Regions from separate parts of the Streptomyces sp. NPDC029138 genome, predicted to be linked through region 3. Evidence: riboswitches for the same ligand, from Rfam matches in the RefSeq annotation. Region 3 holds a riboswitch; each other region holds the start of a gene.
The links. A riboswitch is a leader RNA that binds a small molecule or an ion and turns the genes downstream of it on or off. The one in region 3 is predicted to bind cyclic di-AMP.
Positions count from the first base shown of each region.

Region 1: it holds a riboswitch for cyclic di-AMP, as region 3 does, so the genes downstream of both, ACZ4WH_RS23325 (M23 family metallopeptidase) here and ACZ4WH_RS27065 (M23 family metallopeptidase) in region 3, are expected to answer to the same signal.
Region 2: it holds a riboswitch for cyclic di-AMP, as region 3 does, so the genes downstream of both, ACZ4WH_RS00435 (transglycosylase SLT domain-containing protein) here and ACZ4WH_RS27065 (M23 family metallopeptidase) in region 3, are expected to answer to the same signal.
Region 4: it holds a riboswitch for cyclic di-AMP, as region 3 does, so the genes downstream of both, ACZ4WH_RS17930 (M23 family metallopeptidase) here and ACZ4WH_RS27065 (M23 family metallopeptidase) in region 3, are expected to answer to the same signal.

Region 1 covers NZ_JBVHWM010000030.1:71,750-79,291, forward strand. Annotated here, with positions in the region: gene ACZ4WH_RS23290 (NADPH-dependent FMN reductase) at 1-34, shown strand, start outside; gene ACZ4WH_RS23295 (DHA2 family efflux MFS transporter permease subunit) at 82-1,545, shown strand; gene ACZ4WH_RS23300 (GTP cyclohydrolase II) at 1,548-2,183, opposite strand; gene ACZ4WH_RS23305 (MarR family winged helix-turn-helix transcriptional regulator) at 2,282-2,809, opposite strand; gene ACZ4WH_RS23310 (dihydrofolate reductase family protein) at 2,875-4,005, shown strand; tRNA gene ACZ4WH_RS23315 (tRNA-Met) at 4,087-4,160, opposite strand; gene ACZ4WH_RS23320 (PP2C family protein-serine/threonine phosphatase) at 4,285-5,463, shown strand; cyclic di-AMP (ydaO/yuaA leader) riboswitch at 5,706-5,872, shown strand; gene ACZ4WH_RS23325 (M23 family metallopeptidase) at 5,883-6,920, shown strand; gene ACZ4WH_RS23330 (aldo/keto reductase) at 7,005-7,542, shown strand, end outside.
Region 2 covers NZ_JBVHWM010000001.1:81,726-89,267, reverse strand. Annotated here, with positions in the region: gene ACZ4WH_RS00465 (hypothetical protein) at 1-272, opposite strand, end outside; gene ACZ4WH_RS00460 (flavodoxin family protein) at 468-1,070, shown strand; gene ACZ4WH_RS00455 (ABC transporter permease) at 1,078-1,962, opposite strand; gene ACZ4WH_RS00450 (ABC transporter ATP-binding protein) at 1,949-2,923, opposite strand; gene ACZ4WH_RS00445 (LolA family protein) at 2,994-4,205, opposite strand; gene ACZ4WH_RS00440 (polyprenyl synthetase family protein) at 4,462-5,472, opposite strand; cyclic di-AMP (ydaO/yuaA leader) riboswitch at 6,017-6,196, shown strand; gene ACZ4WH_RS00435 (transglycosylase SLT domain-containing protein) at 6,202-6,690, shown strand; gene ACZ4WH_RS00430 (HAD family hydrolase) at 6,731-7,542, opposite strand, start outside.
Region 3 covers NZ_JBVHWM010000039.1:75,146-82,687, reverse strand. Annotated here, with positions in the region: gene ACZ4WH_RS27075 (TetR/AcrR family transcriptional regulator) at 1-163, shown strand, start outside; gene ACZ4WH_RS27070 (SGNH/GDSL hydrolase family protein) at 439-1,224, opposite strand; gene ACZ4WH_RS27065 (M23 family metallopeptidase) at 1,453-2,337, opposite strand; cyclic di-AMP (ydaO/yuaA leader) riboswitch at 2,341-2,505, opposite strand; gene ACZ4WH_RS27060 (alpha-galactosidase) at 2,808-4,883, opposite strand; gene ACZ4WH_RS27055 (tyrosine-protein phosphatase) at 5,056-5,853, shown strand; gene ACZ4WH_RS27050 (hypothetical protein) at 5,863-6,663, opposite strand; gene ACZ4WH_RS27045 (DUF6126 family protein) at 6,693-6,815, opposite strand; gene ACZ4WH_RS27040 (helix-turn-helix domain-containing protein) at 6,812-7,441, opposite strand; gene ACZ4WH_RS27035 (aspartate aminotransferase family protein) at 7,531-7,542, opposite strand, start outside.
Region 4 covers NZ_JBVHWM010000019.1:59,917-67,458, forward strand. Annotated here, with positions in the region: gene ACZ4WH_RS17915 (bifunctional acetate--CoA ligase family protein/GNAT family N-acetyltransferase) at 1-1,584, opposite strand, end outside; gene ACZ4WH_RS17920 (HPr family phosphocarrier protein) at 1,761-2,042, shown strand; gene ACZ4WH_RS17925 (GntR family transcriptional regulator) at 2,245-2,931, opposite strand; gene ACZ4WH_RS17930 (M23 family metallopeptidase) at 3,130-3,885, opposite strand; cyclic di-AMP (ydaO/yuaA leader) riboswitch at 3,898-4,057, opposite strand; gene ACZ4WH_RS17935 (M16 family metallopeptidase) at 4,293-5,681, opposite strand; gene ACZ4WH_RS17940 (M16 family metallopeptidase) at 5,678-7,081, opposite strand; gene ACZ4WH_RS17945 (DNA gyrase/topoisomerase IV subunit A) at 7,340-7,542, shown strand, end outside.

The sequences.
Region 1 (7,542 bases), on a different contig from region 3:
GACCGCGCGCGCCGAGCGGCCCTACGCGGGCTGAGGGGAGGCCGGGATGAACCTACCCGCACGGCCTCAGGGAGCGGCGCGATGAGCAGTCTTCGGCCCGCTCCCTCCGTCGGCGCGGCGAGCCCCGCCGCCGCCTCCTCGACCGCCCTCTACCGGGTCGTGACCGTCGTCGTCCTCGGCACGATCATGTCCGTGCTCGACATGACGATCGTCAACGTCGCGCTGCGCCACCTCTCGGAGTCCTTCGGCGCCCCGCTGGAGACCATCCAGTGGACCGCGACCGCCTACACGCTCGCGCTCGCCGCGGTCATCCCGACCGCCGCCTGGGCGATGGGCCGCATCGGCGCCAAGCGGACGTACGTGACCGCGCTCGCCCTGTTCACGCTGGGCTCGCTGCTCGCCGCCTGCGCCTGGGACGCGGGCAGTCTGATCGCGTTCCGCGCGGTGCAGGGGCTGGGCGGCGGCCTGCTCCAGCCGGTCGGCATGGCGATGGGCATGCGGGTCGCCGACCGGGCCCGGCTCGGCCGGGCGATGGGCCTGCTGGGGCTGCCCATCCTGATCGGCCCGGTCGCCGGCCCGGTGCTCGGCGGCTGGCTGGTCGACGCCGCCTCCTGGCACTGGATCTTCCTGATCAACCTGCCCGTCGGCGCCCTGGCCCTGGCCCTCGCGGTCCGCCTGCTGCCGAAGGACGCACCGGACGCCCGCGGCCCGGACCGCCCCCGGCTGGACGTCCCCGGCCTGCTGACGCTCTCGCCCGGTCTGGCCCTGCTCCTGTACGGCCTGGCCCGGGGCGGTGAGCGCGGGGACTTCACGGCCCCCGGCGCGCTGCTGCCGACGCTCGCCGGTGCCGTGCTCGCGGCGGCCTTCGTACGGCGGGCGCTCGCCGTCCGCGCCCCGCTGCTGGACCTGCGGCTGCTGCGGGACCGTACCTTCGCCGCGGGCATCGGCACGCTCGCCCCGTTCGCCTGCGGCTACTTCGGGTCGATGCTGCTCGGGCCGCTGTACTGGCAGCAGGAGCGGGGCCTGAGCGCGACGGCGGCCGGGCTGCTCGGCGCGCCGGTCGGGCTCGTGGTCGGTACGACGATGCAGATCGCGGCCCGGCGGATCGACACGGCGGTACCGCGCCGGCTGATCGCGGCCGGCTGCGCGGTGGCCGCCCTCGGGATGGGGCTGCTGGCGTGGCAGACCGGCACGGCGGGGGTCGCGCCCTGGCGGATCGTGGTCGCGGGGACGGTGATGGGCGTCGGCGCCGGGATGACGCTGATGCCGGCGATGACCACCGCGACCCGGGGCCTGCCCCCGGACCGGCTGGCCGGGGCGAGCACGGCGCTGAGCATCAACGCCCAGCTCGCCGCGTCGGTCGGTACGGCCCTGCTGTCGGTGGTGCTGGGCGCGGCGGGCCCGGACCCGGCCGGCTTCCGGCTCACCTACGCCGTGGCGGCGGCCCTGCTAGCCCTCGGCATCCTCGCGGCGCTCCGGCTCCCCGGCCACCCCGCGGCCGACCGGGCCCCGCGACGCCGGGATGGTCCGGACGACAGGGCCTAGCACTAGCCCGCCGTCAGCTCGGTCAGTTCGGCCAGCGGCAGGGTGTGCTGGGTCTGGAGCACCTTCGCGCGCAGGTAGCGGACGTTGTGGGCCGTGGGGAAGACACCGGTCGGCACCCGGTCCCGTACCGCGATTCCGAGCGAGCGCAGCTGTTCGGCCTTGTCGGGGTTGTTGGAGAGCAGGTCCAGCTCGGTGATGCCGAGGGCGCCGAGCATCTGGGCGGCGGCCGTGTAGTCGCGGGCGTCCTCCGGCAGGCCGAGGGCGGCGTTCGCCGCGTAGGTGTCGAGACCCTCGTCCTGGAGGGCGTACGCGTCGAGCTTGTTGTAGAGGCCGATGCCCCGGCCCTCCTGGCGGAGGTAGAGCAGGACGCCGCCGCGGCCGGCGATGCGCTCGACCGCCTCGCGCAGCTGGGGTCCGCAGTCGCAGCGGGCCGAGCCGAAGACGTCCCCGGTCAGGCACTCGGAGTGCAGGCGCACCAGCGGGACCGGGCCGGGGTCGCCGAGGACGACGGCGAGGTGTTCCCGGCCGTCGGTGAGGCCGTGGAAGGTGACGAGTTCGGCGTCGGCGCGGTAGCCGTCGGCGAAGCGCAGCGGTACCCGGACGCGGGCACGCGGGGTGGCGGCGGGGATGTCGGGCATGCGGTCCTCCGGGACAGTTGCTTCAGATTTGAAGCAGCGGTTCGCATGGACCCTACCCCTGCTTAAAACTTAAAGCAATTGCGCCGGGCCCGGCCGGTTCACGAGGAAGCGGGCGGCGACGAGCAGGACGAACGGCGCCGCCAGGGCACGTCGTCGGTCCCGGACTCGGTGTCCTCGCCCTGGAGCCCGCGCGCGATCCCGGTGCAGATCTCCTCCAGCTGCCCCACCTGCTCCGGGGTGAGCCGGTCGAACAGGGTGCTGCGGACCGTCTCGACATGCCCGGGTGCCGTACGCTCCAGGACGGCCGTCCCCTCGTCCGTCAGCACCGCGAGCGAGCTGCGCTTGTCCCAGCGGCAGTTCTCCCGGCGCACCAGGCCGTCCCGCTCCAGCCGGGTCACCACGTACGTCAACCGGCTGCGGGTGATCTTCAGCGTCTCGGCGAGATCGGTCATGCGCAGCCGCCGGTCGGGGGCCTCGGAGAGGTTGGCCAGCACCGAGTAGAACAGGTGCGGCATGCCACCCTCCTGCTGGAGCTGCCGGTCGATCGCGTCCTCCAGGAGGCGGGAGGCGGCGATGTAGGCGCGCCAGGCGCGCTGCTCCTCGGGGGTGAGCCAGCGGGTCGTCATGCGGCCAGTGTAAGTTTGTTTAAAAGTTGAACCAAGCCCGTCCGCCTCCGGAAGAGAGAGCGCCGATGCCCCTGCCGTACGTGCTGCTGTCCGCCGCCGTCTCCCTCGACGGCTACCTGGACGACACTGGCCCCGAGCGCCTGCTGCTCTCCAGCCCGGCCGACTTCGACCGGGTCGACGCGGTACGGGCCTCGGTCGACGCGATCCTCATCGGCGCCGGCACGATCCGCGCCGACAACCCCCGCCTGCTCGTCAACTCCGCCGAGCGGCGTGCGGCCCGGGTGGTGGAGGGCAAGCCGGAGTACCCGCTGAAGGTCACGGTCACCGCCACCGGCGACCTCGACCCGGACGCCAACTTCTGGCACACCGGGGGCGACAAGATCGTCTACACCACCGACCAGGGCGCCGAGCGGGCCGCCCGCCTCCTCGGGTACACCGCCGACGTCGTCCCGCTCGGCCCCGCCCTGGACTGGCGGGTCCTGCTGGAGCATCTGCACGACGTGCGCGGCGTCGGCCGCCTGATGGTCGAGGGCGGCGGCACGGTCCACACGCAGCTGCTGCACCAGGGCCTCGCCGACGAACTCCAGCTGGTTCTCGCCCCGCTGTTCGTCGGCGACCCCACGGCGCCCCGCCTGTTCGGGCCGGGGGCCTACCAGCCCGGACGGCTGCGCCTGCTCGACACCCGCCGGATCGAGGACGTCGTCCTCATGCGGTACGTGCCGACGGCCCCCGGCACCGGGGCGGTCGCCACCGCCGCCGACCGCCACTGGCTGCGGACCGCCTGTGAGCTGGCGGCGCTGTGTCCGCCGTCGGAGACGGCGTTCAGCGTGGGTGCGGTGGTCGTCGCCGACGACGGTACGGAGCTGGCCCGGGGCCATTCACGGGAGGGCACCGATCCTGTTGTTCACGCGGAGGAGGCGGCGCTCGCGAAGATCGATCCCGGCGATGCGCGGGTGGCCGGTGCCACGGTGTACAGCAGCCTGGAGCCTTGTGCCCGGCGTGCGTCCCGTCCGGCTCCCTGTGCCGAGCTGATTCTTCGGGCTGGGGTGCGGAGGGTCGTCACCGCGTGGCGTGAACCCGACACCTTTGTCCACGCGGCCGACGGGACGGGGGTTCTCGTAGCCGGAGGTGCGCGGGTTGTCGTGCTTCCTGAGCTGGAGGAGCTTGCCAAGGCGCCGAACGTTCACTTGCTGTGAGCGCCTGCCCGGTCTGCCAGGGCTGGGCCGGAAAACACTCAGGGCCCGGAATCCGTTGGATTCCGGGCCCTGAGCCTTCAGTAGCGGGGACAGGATTTGAACCTGCGACCTCTGGGTTATGAGCCCAGCGAGCTACCGAGCTGCTCCACCCCGCGTCGTTGTGACTCCAGTGTACGCCATGCGCGGGACCGCTCGCGCACCCCTTTCGGTCCACACCGGTCGCCGCCGGCCCCGGGGCCCGGAAACCTGGAGGTACGTCGGACAAGCGGGAGACACGCGGTGCGCCCTGGAAAGGTGGAGGAGAGCCCGTACGCCAGGGCGGGCGGCCGGCTCCCCGGCGACCCGGTGCCCGACCCGGGCCTCGGCGGCGAGCGGGCGCCGCTGCGCGCCCGGCGCCGCCCGAGCCCCCGGGCCCTGGCCCGCGCCCTGCCGGCCCTCCTCATCGTCTGTGGTGTCCTGTACGGCCTGCTGGCCCCGGACGACTTCACCGCCGTCCCGTTCTTCACCGCGGCCCCGCTGGTCGCCGCGCCCCTGTCGTCCCTGCGCACCACCGTCCTGACCGGCCTCGCCTCCCTCGCCGCCGCCTACGCCGTGCACACCGACGCCGGGGTCCATCCGGCCGTCGGCACTCTCACCGACGTGGTCACCGTGGCCACGGTCGCCCTGCTGGCCGTCGCCATCAACCGGGTGGTCCGCCGGGGCGACCGGCGGCTCGCCTCCGCGCGGGAGATCGCGGAGGCCGCCCAGCGGGCCGTCCTGCCGGAGCCGGACGAACGGATCGGGGGCTACGAGATCGCCGCCTGCTACGAGGCGGCACGGCAGGACGCGTTCATCGGCGGCGACCTGTACGCGGTGCAGGACAGCCCGTACGGCGTCCGGCTGGTCGTCGGGGACGTGCGCGGCAAGGGCATGGGCGCGGTCGCCGCCGTGGCCGTGGTGATCGGCGCGTTCCGGGAGGCGGCCGAGCAGGAGGCCACGCTGGAGGCGGTCGCCGAGCGGCTGGAGCGAGCCCTGGCCCGCGAGGGCACCCGGCGCGACGGGATCGACGCCTTCGAGGGGTTCACCACCGCCGTCCTCGCCGAACTCCCGCACGACGACGGCGTCGTACGGATCGTCAACCGAGGTCATCCGCCACCACTGCTGCTGCACGCCGACGGCACCGTGCGCGCCCTGGTCCCCGGCGAGCCCGCGCTGCCGCTCGGCATGGGCGACCTGGGCCTGTGGCCGGACCGGGCCACCGAGACCGGCTTCCCGAGCGGTGCCACCCTGCTGCTCTACACCGACGGCCTGTCCGAGGCCCGGGACACCCACGGCCGGTTCTACGACCCCGAACGGCGGCTCGCCGGGCGCACCTTCGCCGGCCCGGCCGCGCTGGTCGGACGGCTCGCGCAGGAGGTGCGCCGGCACTCCGGCGGCATGACCGACGACATGGCGCTGATCGCCGTACGCCGGCCCTGAACGTCACCGAAGGTGACCGGACGAGCGCCGTGCGCATAACATCTGAGTCACCATCAAAACCGAAAGTGACTGCTGAACGGGACCGCCGCTCGGTCAACTCGCCCTTTTTGGCGGGGTAGTGGGTGATAACTTCACCGGTAAAGACGTGAATGATCAAGCCGAACGGCTTGGAAAGTGACTGGCAGGTCTATTAACGTTCGATAACGCAGCGCGGTCGTCACAGCCGTCACAAGAGGCGGCTCCGTGCGCACGCGCCGAATCCCGCAAGGGAGCCGGGGAACCACCACCCTGGGGTGAATCACGCGGATGCCGCCGTGGACTCACGGAGTCCACGACCGGTATACGCGCGTAGGAGACCTTCCTGCTCCGAACCCGTCAGCTAACCCGGTAGGCGAAAGGAAGGAAAGGAGCACGCCCGCGTGGCGTCCAACCGGCCTGTCCCAGAAGCCCCGTTCATACCGGCACAGCGCGAGCCCGAGACCTTCGGGTACGGCGCCTACCACGCCGAGGAGGGCCCCTGGGAGGAGTGGAACCCCACCGAGGAGTCCGTCGCCCCGGTCCGTGGCCGGCACCGCGTGGCCAAGCAGCGCGGCGGCTTCGCGCGCAGCTCCACCGTCCTCGGCGTCGGCGTCATGGCCGCGGTCGGAGCGGGCGGCATGGCCAGCGCCAACACCGGCAAGCCGCCGGTCTCCATCTCCCTGCCGGACCTGCCCTCCGTCGGCTCCCTCTTCGACGACGACTCCGCCGACCCCCAGCCGGCCGAGGCCGCCACGACCACGCTGAGCAGCGTCGGCGTGACCACGGACGCCGCCGAGGACACCGCCGACGCGGGCGAGGCGCTGCGCACCCGGATCATGGCCCAGGCCGAGCAGCAGCAGGGCCAGGCCGAGAGCAAGGCCACCGCCGCCGCACTCGCCGCCGCCGAGAAGCAGAGCGCCGCCGCCGCAGCCCAGGCCGAGAAGGAGGCCGCCGCCAAGGCCGCCGCGGCCAAGGAGAAGGCGGAGGCCGCCGCCGAGAAGAAGGCCGAGGAGGAGCGGCTGGCCCGGCTGGCCAAGCAGTACACGCTGCCGACCTCGGCGTACACGATCACCTCGACCTTCGGCCAGGCCGGCGGAATGTGGTCCTCCGGCTACCACACCGGTCTCGACTTCGCCGCCCCCACCGGCACCCTGATCAAGGCCGTGCACAGCGGCACGATCACCGAGGCGGGCTGGGCCGGCTCCTACGGCTACCGCACGATCCTCACCCTGGACGACGGCACCGAGCTGTGGTTCTGCCACCAGTCCTCGATCAGCGTCTCCGTCGGCCAGAAGGTCACCACCGGCGAGGTCATCGGCCGCGTCGGCGCCACCGGCAACGTCACCGGCCCGCACCTGCACCTGGAGGTCCACCCCGGCGGCCAGGCCACCGGCATCGACCCGATGGCGTGGCTGCGCGACAAGGGCCTCACTCCCTGAGGCCCGTTCAGCGCGGGTGAAGTTGGCGGGAACTCGGCGTCGGCGGCGGGATGTGATCACCCACCGCCGGCGTTGACTTGACGTATGACGTCACTTCGCAAACTCGGCTCCTCCGATCTCGAGGTCTTCCCGCTCTCCCTCGGCGGCAACGTCTTCGGCTGGACCGCCGACGAGCAGACCTCCTTCGCCGTCCTCGACGCCTACACCGCCGCGGGCGGCAACTTCATCGACACCGCCGACTCCTACTCCGCCTGGATCGAGGGCAACCAGGGCGGCGAGTCGGAGACGATCATCGGCAAGTGGGTCAAGGCCCGCGGCAACCGCTCCGATGTCGTCATCGCCACCAAGGTGAGCCAGCACCCGGAGTACCAGGGCCTGTCCGCCGCCACCATCAAGGCCGCCGCCGACGCCTCCCTGCGCCGCCTGGACACCGACCACATCGACCTCTACTACACCCACTTCGACAAGCCCGAGGTGCCGGTCGAGGAGATCATCGGCGCACTGGACGAGCTGGTGAAGGCCGGCAAGGTCCGGCACATCGCCGCCTCCAACATCAGCCCCGAGCGCCTGCGGGCCTCCCTCGACTTCTCCGACCGCGAGGGTCTCGCCCGTTACGTCGCCC
Region 2 (7,542 bases), on a different contig from region 3:
GTCACCCGGCTGGAGCCGTCCGCCGAGACCTCCAGGGGAACCACACAGCCCGCGAGGTCGTCGTGGACCGTGGCGCGTATGGGCGCGCCGACGCTGATGGCCAGGCGCTGGAGGTGGTTGAGCACGGTCTGCTGGATCTCCTCACCCGGTGCCGCCACGACGGACGCCCCGTCCACCGAGGCACATCCCGCGCCGAAGACCCGGACGGACACCGTCGCCGCAGGCCCCACGGGCCGCCGCGCCCGCTTCTTCTCGAAGCTGACTCCAGCCATCGGTGTCCCTCACTCCCCCGGCGCCGCGATCCGGTCGTACGCGTCCTGCCCACCAGTGTGTCCGCTCCCCACGGTTTTCCACGTCACCGCGACGTCACAGCCTCGCACCAGCCGCACTCTGGCCGAGACTGCTTGCGTGCGCATAGAATGCACACGCATTCAATCGCGGTACGACATGAGACACCTGGGGGACCCATGAGCCGCCGCTTCCTCTTCGTCCTGGGCAGCGCCCGCGAGGCGGGCAACACCGAACTGCTGGCCCGCGAGGCCGCCGCGCAGCTGCCCGGCGACGCCGAACAGCACTGGCTCCGCCTCACCGACCACCCCCTGCCCGACTTCGTGGACCTGCGGCACGACAGCGACCACGTCCGGCCGCCCTCGGACACCCCGGCCGGACTGCTGCTGGACGCCACGCTCGCGGCGACGGACATCGTGATCGCCTCGCCGCTGTACTGGTACTCGGTGTCCAGTCTCACCAAGCGCTACCTGGACTACTGGTCGGCCTGGCTGCGCACCCCGGGCGTCGACTTCAAGGCGACGATGGCCGGCCGCACCCTCTGGGGCATCGCCGCGCTGGCGGACGACGAGCCGTCGGTCGCCGACCCGTACGCCGGCACGCTCAACAACTCGGCCGCCTACCTGCGGATGCGCTTCGGCGGGGTCCTGCTCGGCAACGGCAGCGCGCCCGGCGACGTACGCAAGGACACCGAAGCCCAGGCGCGCGCGAAGACGTTCTTCGCGCAGGACGCGCCCCTCGCACGCTTCCCGTACGAGGACGCCGGCGCCCCACTGCGGTGAGCGGACGCTAGGCGTTGATGTCCTTCGCCGTGAACCGCGCCCAGGCCGCCGCGCCGAACACGGCCGCGTACAGGCCCTGGAGACCGAGGTTCTTCACCAGGTCGTCCCAGTAGACGGGGTCGCGCATCAGGTCGGCGAAGGACAGCCAGTAGTGCGAGAACAAGTACGGCTGGAGCGCGTGCAGCTGGGGTATCTGGTCGACGATCTGCACGGTGATGAGCAGGCCGACCGTGGTCGCCATCGCCGCGATGCCGCTGTTGGTGAGCGTCGACACGAACAGGCCGAGGGCCGCCACGCCGACCAGTGAGGCCGCGACGACCAGGGCGATCAGCAGGGCGCGGCCGAGCCCCTCGGCGAAGCTGATCCGGGTGCCGGAGATCGTCGTCAGCTCGCCGAGCGGGAAGAGCAACGCGCCGACGAGCAGCGCCGAGACGGCGACGACCAGCGTGGCCAGCAGGCAGAAGGCCAGCACGGTCGCGTACTTGGTGAGCAGCAGCCGGGTGCGGCCGGCCGGGGCGACCAGCAGATAACGCAGGGTGCCCGCGCCGGCCTCCCCGGCGATCGCGTCGCCCGCGACGACACCGACCGCCATCGGCAGGAAGAACGGCAGGGTCGCCGCCAGCGCGGTGAACACGAGGAACAGGCCGTTGTTGGTGATCTGCGAGATGAACGCCGGGCCCTCGCCGCCGCCTCCGCCCGCCGGTCCGCCGCCCCGCGTCTCGATCCTCACGGCGATCCCGACCAGCACCGGCACCGCGGCCAGCACCCCGAGCAGGGCGAGCGTGCGCCAGCGGCGGACAGTGGTGACCAGCTCGCTGCGCAACAGCCCGAGGGTCCACAGGGGGTTCGGCCGGCGCCCGGCGCCCGCCGGGAGCACATCAGCCCGCGACATCGAAGCCCTCCCCGGTCAGCGCCACGAACGCGTCCTCCAGCGAGGCCCGTTCGACGGTGAGGCCCCGGACCCGGACGCCCGCCGTGACCAGGGCCTCGGTCACCTCGGCGAGATCCCGCGCGGGCGGTTCGCCGGTGACCCGGTCGCCGTCGGCCGTCACGTCCCCGACCCCGAGTTCCTTCAGGACGCGCGCCGCCTCGGCCGGGTCCGGGGTGGTCACCACCAGCCGGCCGCGCGCCCCGGCGGCCAGGTCGGCCACCGCGCCCTGGGTGACGAGCCGGCCCTGTGCCATGACCGCCGCATGGGTGCACACCTGCTCGATCTCGTCGAGGAGGTGGGAGGAGAGGAAGACGGTCGTGCCGTCGGCGGCCAACTCCCTGATCAGGGTGCGGATCTCACGCATGCCCTGCGGGTCGAGGCCGTTGGTGGGCTCGTCCAGGACGAGGAGCCTGCGCGGCTGGAGCAGCGCGGCGGCCAGCCCCAGACGCTGTTTCATACCGAGCGAGTACGCCTTCGCCTTCTTGCCGGCGGCGGCCGCGAGGCCGACCCGGTCCAGCGCGGCGGCGACGCGGGCGCGCCGGGTGCGCGGGTCGGCGGTCGGGTCGGCGGCGTCGTAGCGCAGCAGGTTGTCCCGGCCGGAGAGGAAGCCGTACAGGGCGGGGCCCTCGATGAGGGCGCCGACCTGCGGAAGGACCGTACGGGCCGCCCGCGGCATGGGCCGGCCGAGCACCCTGGCCGTGCCCGCGGTCGGCTCGATCAGGCCCATCAGCATGCGGATGGTGGTGGTCTTGCCGGAGCCGTTCGGGCCGAGGAAGCCGAAGACGCTGCCCGCCGGGACGGTCAGGTCGAGACCGTCCACGGCGAGCTGCCCGCCGCGGTAGCGCTTGCTGAGGCCGCGCGTGGCGATCACACTCGCCGTCGCGTCGCCCGGGTCCGGCTGCGTGGCGGACGGTTCGTCCATCGGCTTCCCCTCGATTCGTCGTGCCCCGGAGGGTCAACGCCCGGTCACTCCGCGTAGTTCCCGGTGGAGATCACTTCCCCGTGTCGGCCGCCTTCACCAGGGCCTCCTTGGTCACCGCGCCGGCGTACACCTTGCCGTCGTCGGTGATCAGGGCGTTGACCAGGCGCGTGGAGAAGACCGTACCCTTGCCGAACTTCCCGGAGACCGGGTCGCCGAGCGAGCCGAGGAAGCCGCCGAGGTCACCGCCCTGGGAGCCGGTCGGCAGGCCGCCCTTGGCGCCGGTGTCGAAGGTGGCGACGGACGTCCAGCCCTTGCCCAGCACATTCAGCCCGTCCATGCCATCCAGGCCCCCGGCGAACTCCTCGCCGTGCTTCGGGGCGTGCTCCCGGTCCCCGGCCGCGTCCTTCTCCTCGGTGACCTTCGCGCCCTTGGGCGGCGTGAAGTCGAACGTGGAGGCGGCCGGCCGGGCGAAGGAGACCTGGGTGAAGCCCGCGTCGATCACGGCGGCGCCGCCGCTCCTCGGGGTCAGCGTGAACTTCAGCGGCATGCCGGTCTTCGCGTCCACGGCGATGCTGATCGCGCCGACCGTGGTGCCGGACTGCTTGGGCCGGATCAGCAGCTTGTACGCGTCGCGCCCGGCGACCTGGGCGGTGCCGTCGACGGTGACGGACGTGGTGTCGTCCACCGACTTCAGGGCCTCGTCGGCGAAGTCCTTGGGCGTGGCGGGCGGCTCGGCCTCGCGGTCCTTGCCGGGGCCGGCCGCGGTGGAGTGGTGGACCTCGTTGCTCTTGCTGTCGTAGCCCCAGACGTCCTTGCCGTCGTGGATCAGGCTGTACTCGGCGCCGCTCTCCAGCAGCGACAGCTTCTGCCGGTCCGGGCCGTCCGCGGCGACGCGCAGGGTGTGCGTGCCGGAGACCAGCTCGGTGAGCTTGGCCTGCGGGTCGGCGGAGGAACCGTCGCCGGAGCCGTCCCGGCCCGCGCCGGACATCAGGCCGTTCTCCAGGCCGCCGAGGTCGGGCAGGCCGAGGTCGGTGCTGATCTTCACCGTGCCGGACAGCTGCTGCACGTCCGACTTGGCGATCTTCTCGATGAGCTGCTGTGCGCTGATCTTCGGCAGGTCGGGGTCACCGGAGTCGGCGAGCGCCGGGACCAGCCCGATCGTGGCCGCCGCCACCCCCACCACCGCGACCGGCACGGCGTACCGGGCGGCCTTGCGCCGGCCCGAGCGCGGGTGCTCGTCCCGCGCCGCGCCCACTGCGTCGTCGGATTCGTACGGTGCCATGTGTGCCTTACCTCCGTCGTCGGCGGCGGCTGTCCTCACGCTGGTCCGCTGGTCCACCCTGAGCCGCCATTCTCACCCGAATCGGTGAGGAGTGGTGATTTCCGTGGTGTCCATCTGACCAAATCGGCCGTGAACAAGCGTCAGACCTCGGAGCCAACTCCGTCTACACCTGCGGTATGACACCCGGCGGCGGTTTCTCCACCCGACCCGTAGGGGTCGTACCGGGGGCCGGCACCCGTACGGGTGAGCGGCCGGGTCAGCCGGCGCGGTGCACGACCGCGTCGCACAGCTCGAGCAGCGCCGCCTTCGCATCGCACTCGCGCAGCGGGGCGAGCGCGGACCGCGCCTCCTCCGCGTACCGCACGGTGTCCCGGCGGGCCTGCTCCAGCGCGGGGTGCGCGCGCAGCGCGGCCAGCGCCTCGGCGTGCCGGGCGTCGTCGCTGAGGTCGGAGTCCAGCAGCTCGCACAGCGCGACGTCCTCGGCCAGCCCCAGCCGGGCGGCCCGCTCGCGCAGCCGCAGTACCGGCAGGGTCGGGATGCCCTCGCGCAGGTCGGTGCCCGGGGTCTTGCCGGACTCGTGAGAGTCGGAGGCGATGTCCAGGACGTCGTCCGCGAGCTGGAAGGCGACCCCGAGCCGTTCGCCGTACTGGGTGAGCACGTCGACGACCGTCTCGTCGGCGCCGGACATCATCGCGCCGAACCGGCACGACACCGCCACCAGGGAGCCCGTCTTGCCGGCGAGCACGTCCAGATAGTGCTCGACCGGGTCTCGGCCGTCCGAGGGACCCGCGGTCTCCAGGATCTGGCCGGTGACGAGCCGTTCGAACGCCAGGGCCTGCACCCGGACCGCCTCGGGGCCGAGGTCGGCGAGGATCTGGGAGGCTCGGGCGAAGAGGAAGTCGCCGGTGAGGACCGCGACCGAGTTGCCCCAGCGCGTGTTGGCGCTGTCCACGCCGCGCCGTACGGCCGCCTCGTCCATGACGTCGTCGTGGTACAGCGTGGCCAGATGGGTCAGCTCCACGACCACGGCCGACGGCACCACGCCCGGCGTGTAGGGGTCGCCGAACTGGGCGGCGAGCATCACGAGGAGTGGCCGGAACCGCTTCCCGCCCGCCCGCACGAGGTGCTGCGCGGCCTCCGTGATGAACGGGACCTCGCTCTTGGTGGCTTCGAGCAAGCCTTCCTCGACAGCCGCCAATCCGGCCTGGACATCGGCTTCCAGAGCCTGGTCCCGCACGCTCAGCCCGAACGGCCCGACGACGGTCACGAGGGGTCTCCTGTCTGCTGGTGTCTGCTGGCGATTACACGGTTTGTCGATAGGTCGCTGCCATCACTCAAGTCAGCGTATCCGGTCCTGTTTCGATCACCGATAGCGCCCACCGGTCCAGCCCGGGCGATATCGGATCATGATCGACATGGTTTTGATCACATGATGTGAGCGGACATTTCTCCATATAAGAGTAATCCGGACACTGTGCCCTCACCTCGACAACGACGCGCACCCCATGCCGGGTTCCACCATCACTCCGACTTCAGGCGTGAATCCCCCTAATCCCCCATGTCCGATTTAAATCTGTTTGCTATTTCGTGAGTTGGGTCACGCGCCCGGCGGACCCGCCCCCTCGACCGAACCTGCTCGATACCTTGCGCCGTCGGCGAGTTGAGGATTGGCAACCGCAAAGGATCAAGCACCTCATACGCCGTCGATCAAGGTCAAATCGCACGTTCTATGAATCCGGCACTTGTTCCCGACATGTGCTCTCGCATACGTTCCGGGCCGTCGGGCGGACGCCGAATCCTGCCGCCGCCCGTATACCCATCCACGAACTCATTCGTACGGCAGGAGCGGGGGACCCAGGTAAGCCGCTGGTCCGGACGGCACACGCCGCGCCGGGACGGCTAGGGGTGAAGCCATGCCTCCGTCAGGGGCACGGCCGGGCACCTCCCCGCCCGAACCCGACAGCTCACCTCGCAGGCGCCGGAGAGGAACGCCCCCATGTCTGCTGTCGCTCAGCCCCGCCGTACCCGGAACAGCCGCGTTGTCCGCGCCCTCACCGCCGTCGGCACCGGCGCCGCCGTCCTCGCCCTGCCGCTCATCGGCGCGACCAGCGCCTCCGCGGCCCCCAGCACCACCGCGACGGCCGCCACCACCCCGGCCGGCTACCCGAACAACCTCGACGGCTGGATCCGCGAGTCGCTCGCGATCATGGCCGAGAAGCGCATCCCGGGCACCTACAACGGCATCTACCGCAACATCATCCGCGAGTCCTCGGGCAACCCGAAGGCCATCAACCTCTGGGACTCCAACGCCGCCAAGGGCATCCCGTCCAAGGGCCTGCTCCAGGTCATCGACCCGACGTTCAACGCGTACCACGTGGCCGGAACGTCCTTCGACATCTACGACCCGGTCGCCAACATCACCGCCGCCTGCAACTACGCGGCCGCCCGCTACGGGTCGATCGACAACGTGTTCGGCGCGTACTGACCGGCACCGGCGGCCCGGCCGGACGCTACTGATATTCCGGTCAGTCGGTCGGGAAGAGTCTTTCGAGGACGACGGCGACGCCGTCGTCCTCGTTCGACAAGGTGACCTCGTCGGCCACCGCCTTGAGTTCGGGATGCGCGTCGGCCATGGCGACACCGCGCCCGGCCCAGTCGAACATCGGGATGTCGTTGGGCATGTCGCCGAAGGCGAGGGCCTCTTCGGCGGCGATCCCGAGCCGTTCGGCGGCCAGCGCCAGCCCGGTCGCCTTCGTGACCCCGCTCGGCTGGAGCTCCACCGTGCCCGGCCCCGACATGGTGACCGTCGCCAGCGAGCCCACCGCGGCCCGGGCCACGGCCGCCAACTCGTCGTCGGACAGGGTGGCGTGCCGCAGCAGCACCTTGCTGATGGGCGCGCACCACAGGTCGTCCCGCCGGCCGACCCGCACCGCGGGCAGCGTCGGGTGGGGCATCCGGTAGCCGGGCTCGATGAGCGTGAGCCCCTCCACGCCGTCCTGGTCGACCGCCGCGTACACCTGCCCCACCTCCGCCTCGATCTTGCCGAGCGCCGTGTCGGCCAGTTCCCGGTCCAGCCGCACCGACCACAGCAGACGGTCGGTCCCGGCGTCGTAGACCTGCGCCCCCTGCCCGCATACCGCGAGCCCCGCGCAGCCGAGGTCCGCGAGCAGCGGCCGTACCCGCGGGGCCGGGCGGCCCGTCACCACCAGGTGCCGGGCGCCGGCCCGCGCCACCCGCGCGAGCGCGGCGAGCGACCGGTCGGAGACGGTGTCGTCGCCGCGCAGCAGCGTCCCGTCCAGGTCAGTGGCGATCAGTGCATATGCCGGGGTGGGTGCCA
Region 3 (7,542 bases):
CGGCACGGCGTTGCGACTGACCGCGCTGCTGGACGGGCTGGCGGTACAGCTGACGTCGTACCCGGGCGCGGTACCGCGAGCCCGGGCCCAGGAGTGGGTGGACGACGCCCTCGCCCGCGAACTGAGCCTGGACCGGGAGGCGTTGACCGACAGACAGCGGTGACGCCCCCGGGCTCCGGCCCTCCCGGCGACCACCCCCTCGGGACCGCGCGCTCTACCGCAACTTCCAGGCGGTGACCGCGATGAGCCCCATCCGGTTCCAGAAGCGGATCCGGCGCGACCCGCCTGCGGACCGCCGTACGCACCCCCCGTGGGCGTCCTGCCCCGAGCCGCTGGACCGCGAAGGAGGTGCGTTCGGGCCTGGGGAGCGGCGAGGGCGCCCGCGCCGGTGGTGCCGGCGCGGGCCGTGGCGGGCGGAAGCGAGCGTTCCGGGCGAGCCTAGGCCACCGAAGCGATCCGCATCTTGATGTCGTGCGGTGACAGCGTTCCCTTCGCGGTCACGTGGTCGCCGGAGGATTCGCCGCGCAGGCGGCGGCCGATCCAGGGGACGAGGTACTCGCGGGCCCACTGGACGTCGTCGCGGCGGATCTCCAGCGTGCCCCGGGGCGGCAGCGGCGGCCACGGCTGCTCCGGGTCGGCCGGGACGTCCAGGCCGAGGACCTGTCCGGCGCGCAGTGCCACGCGCGTGTGCCCCTCGGGCGAGAGGTGCAGCCGGTCGTTGTCCCAGGCCCTGCGGTCCTGCACGGACTTGAGGGACCACAGGTCGAGGACGGGGCAGCCGTACCGGTCGGCGATGGCACGGACGTGCCCGTTGTAGGTGGCGATCTTGCCGCGCAGGTGCTTGAGGACGGGGACGCCACGGGTGTCGAACCCGGTCGTCACCATGACCGTGCCGGCGGCCTCCGTCAGCCGGGCCACGGCCCGTTCGAAGCGCTCGGCCACCTCGTCGGGGTCCGTGCCCGGGCGGATGATGTCGTTCCCGCCGGCGCAGAAGGAGATCAGGTCCGGGGCCATGCCGATGGCCTGCGGCACCTGGTCGGCCACGATCTGGTCCAGCAGCTTCCCGCGCACGGCGAGGTTGGTGTACTGGAAGTCTCCCTCGGGACGCCGGTCGGCGAGCAGCACCGCGAAGCGGTCGGCCCAGCCCACGAACGCCCCGTCGGGGCCGGGGTCGCCGACGCCCTCGGTGAAGCTGTCCCCCACCGCCACGTACGACCCGATCACTGATCTGCTGTCATTCTTCGAATCGTCTGCCACGTCGGACCATGATTCACCTTCGGATGTGACCTACGCGACCGTAGGCAGGGCTTGACGAACGGTGAGATGAGCCACTCTTAAATAATTTGCAAAGCAAGGAATAGAGGCTGCCGGTACACCGAAGGCCGGACCCGGGGATCGTGGGTCCGGCCTTCGGCAGCGTGTCAGGCAGGTGGTTCGAAGGGGGCGCGGGCGTCAGCCGACGGCGACGCCGTGCGAGCGGAGGTAGGCGACCGGGTCCACGTCCGAGCCGTAGTTCGGCGTGGTGCGGATCTCGAAGTGCAGGTGCGGGCCGGTCACGTTGCCGGTGGCGCCGGACAGGCCGATCTGCTGACCCGCGGTCACGCTCTGCCCGGCCGAGACGGAGAGCCGGGAGAGGTGGCCGTACTGGGCGTAGTAGCCGTCGTTCAGCTTGATGACGACCTGGTTGCCGTACGCGCCGCCCCAGCCGGCGGAGACGACGGTGCCCGCGCCGACGGCCTTGAGCGGGGTGCCGGTCGGGACGACGAAGTCGACGCCGGTGTGGTAGCCGCTGGACCACATGCTGCCGGCGACGTGGTAGGCGGTGCCGACGGTGGCGCCGGCCACCGGGAGGGTGTAACCGGCGGACGCGGGCTGGGAAGCGGGCTTCGCCGAGGCCTGCTGGGTGGACTTCGATGCGGCGGAATCCGTGGACTTGGGGGCCGCCGACTCCGTGGTGGCCGCCGCCTTCTCGCCGAGGCTCAGCTTCAGGCCCGGGTGGATGACCGCCGGGTCGGCGCCGATGGCCTGCCGGTTGTCGTCGTAGAGCCGCTGCCAGCCGCCGCTGACGTGCTGGTCCGCGGCGATCGTCGCGAGGCAGTCGCCGCTGCGCACGGTGTAGGTGCGCACGCCCGAGTTCTGCTGCGCGGCAGTCTTCTTCACCGCGTCGGGAAGGGTCTGCGCGGCCGGTCCGGAGACGGACTGCGCGGGGGTCGCGGCGTGCGCTCCGGTGGCCCCGAGGAGGGGCAGGGCCAGGGCGGCGCCACCGGTTCCGGCGACGGCGAGGGAGCGGGAAAAACGCGGGGTCTTGGGACGTCGGTGCTTACCCTTGGCAGGCATGGCGCAATTCCTCTCCGACGCCTGCGAGGTCAGCTGTCGGGTTCGGGCTGGAGCTGCCCGGCCGTGCGCGGCACGGCTGCACCCCTAGCCTGTCGCGGAGACCGGACAGGCAGTTCTTACCTGGTGGGTCCCCCGCTCCTGCCGACGCGGGTCAAGTGTGTGGGGAGTCCGGACGGCGGCAGGATTCGGCGTTCCGCCCGGGTCGGTGGCGAACGTAAGCGAGCAGGACGCGCGGAAACAAGCAGCCGGTTCCCGTTGTTCCGGTTTCGGATGATCGGATACGGGAATTCACGGTCACCGAGCGTGAATTCCCGCCCCTTCTCCTTTTCAATTCGCCTATTCCCCAGCGGAATTACGTGGACATGGCGCGCGACGCACCGTCACCGATATGACGCTCCTCACGCTCCACCCCTCCAGGCTCCCCCATTCCGCGGCGAGTTGGAATGAAGGCGTCAATTCGGGCAGAAAAGTCAGATACGACGCAGGTGGATAACCGTCGCATCCAGGTCACCCTTGAGCCCGGTCCGCAGCCCATGGTGCAGCAGTACGGCACCTCGGTACACTTCGCCCGTTTCGCGGCATTCGTACGACGCCGCCGGGTCGAGCCCGCGCAGCCGCACCGCCGGTACCGGCTCGCCGTAGCTCTGCGCCTGCAACCAGGCGAGGACGACGGTCTCCTCCCCCCGGACGTACTGCACGGCGCTCAGACCGCCCGTCGGGGGCCGCAGCCGGTACAGCTCGCCGTGCTGCACGACCGGGCGGATCTGCTTGTACAGCTCCACCCACCGCCGGGCCTCGGCCAGCTCCTCCGCGCTCCACTCGGTCAGGTCGCCACCGACCCCGAGCACCCCCGCCATGGCACTGACGAACCGGAAGCGCAGCGAGCTGACCCGCCCGTTGAGCTGGGTGTTCGGGCTGTCGGTGACCCAGGCCGCCATCACGCGCGCGGGATGGATCTGCGTGAAGCCGTGCTGGATGGCGAGCCGGTCCAGCGGGTCGGTGTTGTCGGAGGTCCACACCTGGTCGGTGCGGCCGAGCACCCCGAGGTCGATCCGGCCGCCGCCGCCCGAGCAGGACTCGAAGGCGACTTTGGGGTGCGCGGCCCGCAGCCTGTCCAGCAGGGCGTAGAGGGCGCGGACGTGGTCCACCCACAGGCGCTGCGGGTACGGCTCCCCGGGCCAGCCGGCGTCGGTGAAGCAGCGGTTGAAGTCCCACTTCACGTAGTCGATCGGGGCGCTGGACAGCAGGGTGTCCAACTGCTCCCACAGATACTCCTGGACGTCCTCGCGCGCGAGGTTGAGAACGAGCTGATTGCGCAGTTCCGTCCGCTTCCGTCCCGGTTGGTACTGCACCCAGTCCGGGTGGGCGCGGTACAGGTCGCTGTCCGGGTTGACCATCTCGGGCTCGACCCAGATGCCGAACTGCATGCCGAGCCCGTGCACCTGGTCGGCGAGGGGCTTCAGGCCGTGCGGGAAGCGGTCGGGGTTGGGCGTCCAGTCGCCGAGGCCGGCGCGGTCGCTGGTGCGGGCGCCGAACCAGCCGTCGTCGACGACGAACAGCTCGATGCCGATCTCGGCGGCCCGGCGGGCGAGCGTGAGCTGCTGCTCCTCGGAGATGTCGAAGAAGGTGGCCTCCCACGAGTTGAACAGCACGGGCCGGTCCCGCTCGGCGTCCGGGATGACGTACGCCCGCTGGTAGGCGTGCCAGGCGCGGCTCGCGCCGCCGAAGCCGCCGTCGGTCCACAGCCCCGCGAAGACCGGGGTGGTGTACGACTCCCCGGGCGCGAGGAGCAGCAGGCCCGAGTCGTCGTAGCCGGCGCCGCCGGTGATCTGCACGCGCGCGTCCGGGAGCTGGGCGACCGCGATGCGCCAGGAGCCGGACCAGCCGAGCGCGCAGCCGTAGACCTCGCCGCGCTCCTCGGTGGCGTCGGTGTCGAGGGCGACCCAGGGCAGGTGCTGGTGGCCGGTGTGGCCGCGGCGGCTGCCGATGACCTTCTCACCGAAGGTGAGGGGGGCGGTGGCGAGCCGGGACTCGGCGGCCCAGCGACCGTGCAGCTGGGACAGCCGCCAGCCCTCGCGGTCGGGCAGGGTCCAGGTGGCCGCGTCGGCCCTCAGCAGCTCCACGCGCGCGTGGCCGCCGTTCTCGACGGTGACCCAGCGCTCGACGACGTCCCCGCGCATGCGGTAGTGCAGGGTGATCACCACGCCGTCGTCGTCGAAGCGCAGCCGCAGCTCGTCGTCCTCCGTGGTGTCGTACGACACGAAGCGCCACTCGGTGCCGCGCCGCTCCTCGGTGCGCACGGACAGGGCGGGGCGGACGAAGCGGGGGCCGCCCTCGACGGGGTACTCCTCCCGGCCGTCGAGCGGGGACTCGAAGGGCCAGTAGCCGGGCAGCGGGCTCACCGCGAGGGCCTCGGCGTCGGCGAGGGCGATCCGTGGCCCCCAGTGCAGGTGGAGCAGCTCGTCCGCGCCGGTCAGATGCAGGGCGTAGCTGCTGCCGGGGCCCGACAGGAGCCAGGTACGACCGTCTTCGGCGATGTCCAGCATCGAGACCTCACAGGTGCCAACAGATCCGCTCAAGTGCCAACATCATCAGGGGCCGCGGACCCCTCTGACAATGCCTGTGGACAACTCATTGCCCGAGGAAATCGATGCCGTATGGTCGACGGAGCGCCTGCCGACGAGCCGCGACGGCGGGAACCGACCGGGAGGAGCCCCCGTGACGCAGCAGGTCCCGTCGACCGAGCCGGAGCTGGCCGGAGTGCGCAATTTCCGTGACGTGGGCGGGCTGCCGACCACGGACGGGCGGCGGGTGCGGTACGGCGTGCTGTTCCGCAGCGGGCACCTGGCGCACGCGACGGAGGAGGACGCGGCCTTCCTCGCCTCCCTGGGCCTGCACACGGTCTTCGACTTCCGCAACGCGGCCGACCAGAAGCTGGAGGGCCCGGATGTCGAGCTGCCCGGCGTGCGGAATGTGAACCTGCCGCTGAGCGATCCGGCGGACGGCGCCGAGTTCTGGCAGATGGTCCGCGACGGCGACCTCGACCAGCTGCGCGCGATCCTGGACGACGGCAAGGGCGCGGCCCGGATGATCGCCTCCTACCGGAAGATCGTCAGGGAGCGCACCGCCGAGCACGCGCGCGTGCTGCACGCGCTCGCCGACGACAGCGTGCCCGCGCTGATGCACTGCGCGGCCGGCAAGGACCGCGCGGGCATCTCCATAGCGGTCACGCTCCTCGCTCTCGGGGTGGAGCGGGACGCGATCGTCGCCGACTACCTGGAGTCGGGTGCCAAGCACCGCCGCTACAAGGTCCGCCGCAGCGGCAGCGCGGACACCGCGTACACCCCCGAGGTGATGGAGCTGCTCAACCCGCTCTTCGACGCCCGCGCCGAGTACCTGGAGGCGGCCTTCGCGAGCATCGAGGAGACCTGGGGCGACGTCGACACCTACCTGACCGAGGGCCTGGGCCTCTCCTCCGACACCCGCGAGCGGCTGCGCGCACGCCTGCTGGACTGACGGGCCCGCTCAGGGAGCCCAGGGCAGGCGTATCGCCTCGATCTCGGTGTCGCGCAGCAGGGCCTCGACGAGCGGGGCGGGGCCCGCCACCTTGGTGGCCCACAGGTCGTAGTCGGTGCACAGGACCCATGTGCGGTCCTCGGCCCAGAGGTTGGACGGGCTGAAGTCGACCTCGGGGTTGTCGTACAGCAGCCGCGCGTCACCGAGCCGGCCGGACCGGACGTGCGGGTGCTCGAAGTCGGGGTGCCGCAGCATGAGCGGGTTGTAGTAGGCCAGACAGCGGGTGTCCGGGCCGGCCGGGCTGTGCTCGGTGAGGATCTCGGTCAGCCGGTTCCAGGTCTCGCGGTCCAGGCTGCCCTCGGTGGGCGGCGCGATCCGCAGCGGCCAGCTGCCCCCCTTCCGTGCCGAGGGGAGGCAGCGGTACGAGGGCAGCAGCCCTTCGGGCACCAGCGGATCGCCGGTCCGCGCGGCGAGGTCCGCCCAGCGCAGCCGCCGCCAGCCGGGACCGGGATGCCCGGCCCGGCCCAGACCGCCGCCGGTCGCCGTCCCCACGCCGGCGAGGTCGATCCCGCCGACGATCTCCCGTTCGGCCCCGCCCTCCGCCGCGCGGGCACGGTGGTACTCGTCGTACGTCACGTCGGCCGGAAGCCGCTCGTGCTCGTACAGGGCGTTGAGCACCCAGGCCGCGTCCGGCAGCGGCGGGGGCATGAACCCGGTGACGCCGTCACCGGCCTGCTCCCGCAGCCAGTCGGCCGTCCGGGGCGAGGCGACGGGCCAGCGGGCGGTGACCAGGTCGGATGTCTCGGGCATCCGCTCATCCTGTCACGCGGCCCGCGGCGTCAGCCCTTGCCGCCCAGCGCGAACAGCAGGTAGAGGAACGCGGCCAGGACATGCCCGAGGGCGATGTAGATGATCAGCCGAATCCACAGGGCACGGGGGAACTTCTCCTCGAAGTTGCTCATGGCAGCTCTCCGGTCAGCGGGCCCAGGCACAGCGTGGCCGTGGGGCTCTGCAACAGCGTGTGGACGAACAGCAGTTCCACGCCGTCGTGGTCCTCGGCGGCGAGGCGGTGCGGGGTGAGCGAGTCGAAGTGCGCGCTGTCACCGGGCCCGAGCAGATGGATGGTGTCGCCGAGGCGCAGGCGCAGACGCCCCTTGAGGACGTAGAGCCACTCCTCGCCGGGGTGGACGCGCACGATGTCGCCCTGCGAGCCGTACGGCACCCGCACCCGCAGGGCCTGCATGCCGCGGCCGGGCGCCCCGGCCTGGACGTACGTCCACCCGCCCGCGCGGGTCGGCTCCATGTCGGCGGCCCGCACGATCGCGTCCCGGTCGGCGACCGTCTCACCGAGGAGTTCGGAGACGGTCGTACCGTAGATACGGGCGAGCGCGAGGAGCATCGGCAGCGACGGGTGACGCTGCCCGGTCTCCAGCCGGGACAGGTGGGCCGGGGAGAGCCCGGCGGCGCGGGCCGCGGCCTCCAGCGTGAGGCCGGCGCGCCGGCGCAGGGCACGCAGCTGCGGTGCGACGGCGGGAAGGCCGTCGTCCGGAGCGGAGCCCGCCGCCGGCGCGGCGTCTGAGGCGTTCATGCCTCCATTCAGCCCCAGCTTTGCCCGTCAGGCAATTTTATTGCCTGTGAGGCAAAGGGCCGAGAACTGCCGCGCCGTCGGCGCTCCGGTCAGCGGTTCGC
Region 4 (7,542 bases), on a different contig from region 3:
GTACGTCAGCACGCCCAGCGACTCCGAGTTGCCGAGGATGGCCACGCGCGGTCCGGTGGGCAGCGGCTGCCGGGCGAGCAGCAGCCCCGCGTCGACCAGCTCGGTGATCGTGTCGACCCGGATCACGCCGGCCTGCCGGAGCAGCGCGGAGACGGTCTCGTACGGCAGCCGGGTGGCCCGTACCGCGTGCCCCGGCGGTGCCGTGCCCGTCCCCTGCACCACCACCAGCGGCTTCGCCGCCGCCGTCCGCCGGGCGAGGCGGGTGAACTTGCGGGGGTTGCCGATGGACTCCAGGTACATGAGGACGACGTCGGTCTCGGGATCGTCGTACCAGTACTGGAGGACGTCGTTGCCGGAGACGTCGGCGCGGTTGCCTGCGGACACGAAGGTGGACACGCCGGTGACCCCGGTGACCCCTCCCCCGCGCCGGTGCAGCCGGGACAGCAGGGCGATGCCGATGGCGCCGGACTGGGCGAACAGCCCGATGCGGCCGGGGCGGGGCATCTCGGGGGCGAGGGAGGCGTTCAGCCGGACGTCCGGGGCGGTGTTGATGATCCCGAAGGCGTTCGGGCCGATGATCCGCATGCCGTACGCGCGCGCGGCCCGCACGAGGGCCCGCTGCCGCTCCCGTCCCTCGGGCCCGCTCTCGGCGTATCCGGCGGAGAGCACGACCAGGCCCTGGACGCCGTGCTCCCCGCACTCGGCGACCACGGCGGGCACGTGCGCGGCCGGTACGGCGACGACGGCCAGGTCCACATGCCCGTCGATCTCCCGCACCGAGCGGTGCGCGGGCACCCCGTCGACCTCCTTGAGGTCCTGCGGGAAGGCCTTGTTCACGGCGTACAGACGGCCGGGGTAGCCGGCGTCGCGGAGGTTGCCGAGGACGCCGCGGCCCACCCCGCCGGGGGCGCGGCCGACGCCGACCACCGCGACGGAGCCGGGCGCGAGGAGCCGCCGTACGGAACGGGCCTCGGCGCGCTGTTCCCGCGCGCGCTGCACGGCGAGGGAGCGGTCGGTGGGTTCGAGGTCGAACTCCAGGCGGACCACGCCGTCCTCGAAGCTGCGTTTCTGGGTGTAGCCCGCGTCCGTGAACACCTTGATCATCTTGTTGTTGGCGGGCAGCACCTCGGCGGCGAAACGGCGGATGCCCCGCTCGCGCGCGACGGCCGCGATGTGCTCCAGCAGGGCGGAGGCGACCCCGCGGCCCTGGTGGGCGTCCTGCACCAGGAAGGCGACCTCGGCCTCGTCGGCGGGCGCGGACGCGGGCATACCGTCGGTGCCGATGCGGTCATAGCGTACGGTGGCGATGAACTCGCCGCCGATGGTGGCCGCGAGTCCCACCCGGTCCACAAAGTCGTGGTGCGTGAAGCGGTGGACGTCCTTGGCGGAGAGCCGTGGGTACGGCGCGAAGAAGCGGTAGTACTTCGACTCGTCCGAGACCTGCTCGTAGAAACTGACCAGGCGGTCGGCGTCATCAACGGTGATGGGCCTGATGCGCGCGGTGCCACCGTCGCGCAGCACCACGTCCGCCTCCCAGTGGGCGGGGTACTGGTGCCGGTCCTGCCGGTCCGCCGAGGTCTGCATGGGCCCCAGAGTACGGCTCGCGTCCGACAACGGCGCGAGGCAGTCTGTGGAGGACGACAAGCCGGACCGAGGCCGCGGTCCGGCGCCACACCGGAGGGGACGAAGGTCCGCTCCGGACACGCTTCACGGTATGGGAAACTGGTCTAGACAACCTGAACACCGAAGGGCAGCAACACATGGCTGAGCGCCGCGTCAACGTCGGCTGGGCCGAGGGCCTCCACGCCCGCCCCGCCTCCATCTTCGTCCGAGCCGCCACGGCCGCAGGCGTCCCGGTGACGATCGCCAAGGCCGGGGGCAACCCCGTCAACGCGGCCTCCATGCTGGCCGTCCTGGGCCTGGGTGCCCAGGGTGGCGAGGAGATCGTCCTCGCCTCCGACGCCGAGGGCGCCGACGCCGCCCTGGACCGTCTGGCCAAGCTGGTCTCCGAGGGCCTGGAAGAGCTGCCCGAGACCGTCTGAGCGACCACCGCGCAGAGCGCCGGAGCCGCGTTCGCCTTTCGGGGCGGCGCGGCTTCGCCGTATGCGCGCACGCTCGGCCCGATGTGCCGTCGATTTACCGCCCGCCGACTCCCGGCGAACTCTCGCGAATACGGCGCGATGAATTCGGGCAGCAGGAAATACCCCGCCCGGAAATTACTCTTCTTTGTATACGGTGCGCTTGTTAATGCCGCGGGCCCGACATGTTTACGGGGTGTTGCGAACTCCTCACACGCTCCGCGGCGGGGGAAAAGCGCAGCCGGTGCGCACCCGTCGCTCGCTCGGCGTGCAGCGCCGTGAGCGCCCGCGCGCGCTCCCCGTCCCCGCGCGCCACCGCGTCCACGATCGCGCCGTGCTCCGTCCAGGACTCCATCGGGCTGAGCGGCGCCTCCACCACGTACATCCAGGCGATCTTGTGCCGCAGCTGGGTGAGCATCGAGGTCAGTGAGGTGCTGCCGGAGGCCTGGGCCAGCGTCTCGTGGAACCAGCCGCCCAGCGAGCGCAGGTCCTCGATGCCGCCCCTGCGGGCCCGCTCCTGGCCCAGCCGGACCAGACCGCGCAGCACCTTCAGATGGGCCTCGGTGCGCCGCTGCGCGGCCCGGGCGGCGCCCAGCGGCTCCAGCAGCGTCCGCATCTCCAGCAGGTCGGCGGCCTCCTGCTCGGTCGGTTCGGCCACGCACGCGCCCGCGTGCCGGCGCGTCACCACGAAGCCCTCGGCCTCCAGGGTGCGCAGGGCCTCGCGGACGGGGACGCGTGAGACGCCGTAGCGGCGGGCCAGGACTTCCTCGGTGAGGCGGCTGCCGCGCTCGTAGACACCCGCGACGATGTCGTCCCGGATGGCCGTGCACACCGAGTGCGCCGGAATACGCATGTCCGACCTCCGCCTTAATCCCCGTGAAACGTCGACGATGGACGTGTGTTCCGTGACTCTATTCCAATGAGCCGGAATTTCCGACGGCGGGCCCTAATCCATGGCTATTTTTTGGACAGCGGATCCGGCGGACACCGTGAAAAACGGCGAAAGCCCCGGCTCGGTGAGCCGGGGCCTCGGACAGCCGTGCGGTCGGTGTCAGACGTTCACGCCGTGCTTGCGGAGGTAGGCGACGGGGTCGATGTCCGAGCCGTACTCGGGGGTCGTGCGCGCCTCGAAGTGGAGGTGCGGGCCGGTGACGTTGCCGGTGGCGCCGGACAGGCCGATCTGCTGGCCCGGGACGACCTTCTGGCCCACCGTGACTCCGATGGACGACAGGTGCCCGTACTGGGTGTACATGCCGTCGGCCATGCGGATCACGACCTGGTTGCCGTACGCGCCGCCCCAGCCCGTGGAGACGACCGTGCCGGAGCCCACCGCGTGGACGGCCGTGCCGCTGGCCGCGTGGAAGTCGATGCCGGTGTGCGAACCGGAGGACCACAGGGAGCTGCTGGCCTGGTAGGCGGTCGACACGTACGAGTGCGCGATCGGGGCGACGAAGGCGTTCAGCCGCTTGCGCTCGGCCTCACGGGCGGCCCGGGCCTTGGCGGCGCGGATCTCCTGGGCCCGCTCGGCCGCCGCCTTCGCCGCGGCCTCCTCGGCAGCCTTCTGCTCGGCGGCCTGCTGCTGCGCGGCGGCCTGAGCGTCGATCTCGTCGGCGACGTCCTCGGACACGGCGACGACCGGGGTGAGGCCGGTCTGCTCCGTGGAGTTCTCGGCGGCGAGCGCCGGGGAGGCTGCGAGGGTGCCGATCACACCGGTGGTGGTGAGGGCCGCGACGCCGGCCGCCTGAACGGTGGTCCGCTTCACCCGGCCGGGCTTGCGGTGCTTACCGGTGGCGCACATGAACGCCATGAAGTGGCTGGTCCTTTCCTTCCCTCTCGCCTACCGGGTTAGCTGACGGGTTCGGAGCAGGAAGGTCTCCTACGGGCCCCCTCGCAGCCGCGCGGGCGCCCGATTCACCCCAGGGACGTGGGTCCCCGGCTCCCCTGGCTCGCGCCGTACGGGGACTCGGCGATGACTGTCCGGTGCCGCGGGTGCGGCGCACTGCCTGACGAACAGCCCGGACGACGCTACGGTGGCGCGCTGTCAATCCTCAAACGTGTCCCGGTTTTTGTAGCGCATCCCACAGGGCAGACAGGCAACCTCCGCCTCAAAACGGGCATCTGGGGGGCGGAGTGGAACAGCGGGGCCCTGACGACCCATAGGTCGCCAGGGCCCCACGCGCGCGTGCCGTCACCCGGCCGCCACCGCAGTCGCGTCTACTCGGCCGCCACCACGGTCACTTCACCGATGCCCAGCGCCTCCACCGGCGCCTTGATCTGCGACGCGTCGCCGACGAGGACGGTCACCAGGCGGTTCACCGGGAAGGCGTTCACGACGGCCGCGGTGGCCTCCACCGTGCCCGTGGCCGCCAGCTGCTGGTACAGCGTCGCCTGGAAGTCGTCGGGCAGGTGCTGCTCGACCTGGTCGGCGAGCGTGCTCGCGACGGCCGCCGCGGTCTCGTACTTCAGCGGCGCCACACCGACGAGGTTCTGCACGGCGACGTCACGCTCGGCGTCGGTCAGGCCGTCCGCCGCGACGGTGCGCAGCACCTTCCACAGGTCGTCCAGCGCCGGGCCGGTGTTCGGGGTGTCCACGGAGCCGCTGATGGCGAGCATCGCCGCGCCCGTGCCGTCCGGCGCGGACCGCAGGACCTGCCCGAAGGCGCGCACGCCGTAGGTGTAGCCCTTCTCCTCGCGCAGCACGCGGTCCAGGCGGGAGGTGAGGGTGCCGCCGAGGCAGTACGTGCCGAGCACCTGGGCGGGCCACACCCGGTCGTGCCGGTCCGGACCGATCCGGCCGATGAGCAGCTGCGTCTGGACCGCGCCGGGCCGGTCCACGATGACCACGCGCCCGGTGTCGTCGGCGGTCACCGGCGGCACCGGCCGGGGCTCGCCCGGGGTGCCGGTCCACGCGCCCAGGGTGTCGCCCAGCAGCGCGTCCAGGTCGGCGCCGGTCAGGTCGCCGACGACGACCATGGTGGCCGTGGCGGGCCGCACATGACGGTCGTAGAAGGCGCGTACGGCCGCCTCGTCGATCTTCTCGACCGTCTCCTCGGTGCCCTGGCGCGGGCGGGACATGCGCGCGGTCGCCGGGAACAGCTCCTTGGAGAGTTCCTTGGCGGCCCGGCGGGAGGGGTTGGCCAGCTCGTGCGGGATCTCGTCCAGGCGGTTGCGGACCAGCCGCTCGACCTCGCTCGCGGCGAAGGCGGGCGCGCGCAGGGCGTCGGAGAGCAGGCCGAGGCCCTTGGCCAGGCGGGAGGCCGGGACCTCCAGGCTGAGCCGGACGCCGGGGTGGTCGGCGTGCGCGTCCAGGGTGGCGCCCGCGCGCTCCAGCTCGGCGGCGAACTCCTCGGCGGAGTGCTTGTCGGTGCCCTCGGAGAAGGCCCGCGCCATGATCGTGGCGACGCCGTCCAGGCCGGCCGGCTCGGCGTCCAGCGGCGCGTCCAGCAGCACCTCGACGGCGACGACCTGCTGGCCCGGGCGGTGGCAGCGCAGCACGGTCAGGCCGTTGTCGAGCGCGGTGCGCTCGGGCGCCGGGAACGCCCAGGGCCTGGCCTCGCCGGGCTGCGGCTGGGGGTGGAAGTCCATGGTGGCGAGCTGGGTCACTTGGCCGTCTCCTCGTTCTCGGTCTCGTCGCGGCCCGCCTCTACGGTCGCTTCCTGCTCCGGGTCCTCGGGGATCTCGGCGTCCGGGGCGGCCTCCGGGGACTTCGGCTCGTAGACGAGGACCGCGCGGTTGTCGGGCCGCAGGCGGGCCTTGGCGACCTCCCGGACCTCCTCCGGGGTCACCTCCAGGACGCGCTTGACGGCGGTCAGGGCGAGCTGCGGGTCGCCGAACAGGACCGCGTACCGGCACAGTTCGTCGGCGCGGCCGGCGACCGTGCCGAGCCGGTCCAGCCACTCGCGCTCCAGCTGCGCCTGGGCGCGCTCCATCTCCTCGGGCGTGGGGCCCTCCGCGGCGAACCGGGCCAGCTCCTCGTCGATGGCGGTCTCGATGACCGGCACCTCGACGTCACCGGAGGTCTTCACGTCCAGCCAGCCCATGGAGGGCGCCCCGGCCAGGCGCAGCAGGCCGAAGCCGGCCGTGACGGCCGTACGGTCCCGGCGCACCAGCCGGTTGTACAGGCGGGAGGACTCGCCGCCGCCCAGGATGGTCAGGGCGAGGTCGGCCGCGTCGCACGCGCGCGTGCCGTCGTGCGGGAGCCGGTAGGCGGCCATCAGGGCACGCGCCGGGACCTCCTCCACGACGACCTCGCGCAGCTGCTCGCCGATGACGTCCGGCAGGGTGCCGTCACGGGGGGCGGGCTTGCCGTCGTGGGACGCGATGGAGCCGAAGTACTTCTCGATCCAGGCGAGGGTCTGCTGGGGATCGATGTCGCCGACCACGGAGAGCACCGCGTTGTTCGGCGCGTAGTAGGTGCGGAAGAACTGGCGGGCGTCCTCCAGGGTGGCCGCGTCCAGGTCCGCCATCGAGCCGATCGGCGTGTGATGGTAGGGGTGGCCCTCGGGGTAGGAGAGCCCGGTCAGCTTCTCGAAGGCGGTGCCGTACGGCACGTTGTCGTAGCGCTGGCGGCGCTCGTTCTTGACGACGTCCCGCTGGTTCTCCATGGACTCGTCGTCCAGAGCGGCCAGCAGCGAGCCCATGCGGTCGGCCTCCAGCCAGAGCGCCAGCTCCAGCTGGTGGGCGGGCATGGTCTCGAAGTAGTTGGTCCGCTCGAAGCTGGTGGTGCCGTTCAGCGAGCCGCCGGCGCCCTGCACCAGCTCGAAGTGGCCGTTGCCCTTGACCTGCGCGGAGCCCTGGAACATCAGGTGCTCGAAAAGGTGAGCCAGGCCGGTACGCCCCTTGACTTCGTGGCGCGAGCCGACGTCGTACCAGAGGCAGACCGCCGCCACCGGGGTCAGGTGGTCCTCGGAGAGCACCACGCGCAGACCGTTGGCCAGGCGGTGCTCGGTCGCTGTCAGGCCCCCGGAGCCTGCCTCGGCTGTGGTCGTGTGACCCATGGGCATGTACGTCCCTTCGCGAGCGGAGGCGGTTGATGGAAACCGCGGTTTTCCTGCCGTTCCTGCCACTGTATGCAAAGCGTGCGGGGCCTCGGCGAAGTTCCCGCGGGACGTACGCCCACAGCGGATTCCGTGCCCCGCCCAGGACCCGGCCCGGCTCCCCGCAGGTCCTCCGGAACCGGGTCGTGGCACGGGTTGTCAGTACCTCGGTCCACAATGGTCGGCGTCAGTTCCGTCCATCCTTTCAGCAAGGAGCCGGCAGCGATGGCCCGCCGCAGCACGAAGACCCCGCCGCCCGACGATTCGTTCGAGGAGAGGATCCTCGACATCGACGTCGTGGACGAGATGCGTGGCTCCTACCTGGAGTACGCGTACTCGGTCATCTACTCGCGCGCCCTGCCGGACGCCCGTGACGGCCTCAAGCCGGTGCACCGCCGGATCGTGTACCAGATGAACGAGATGGGCCT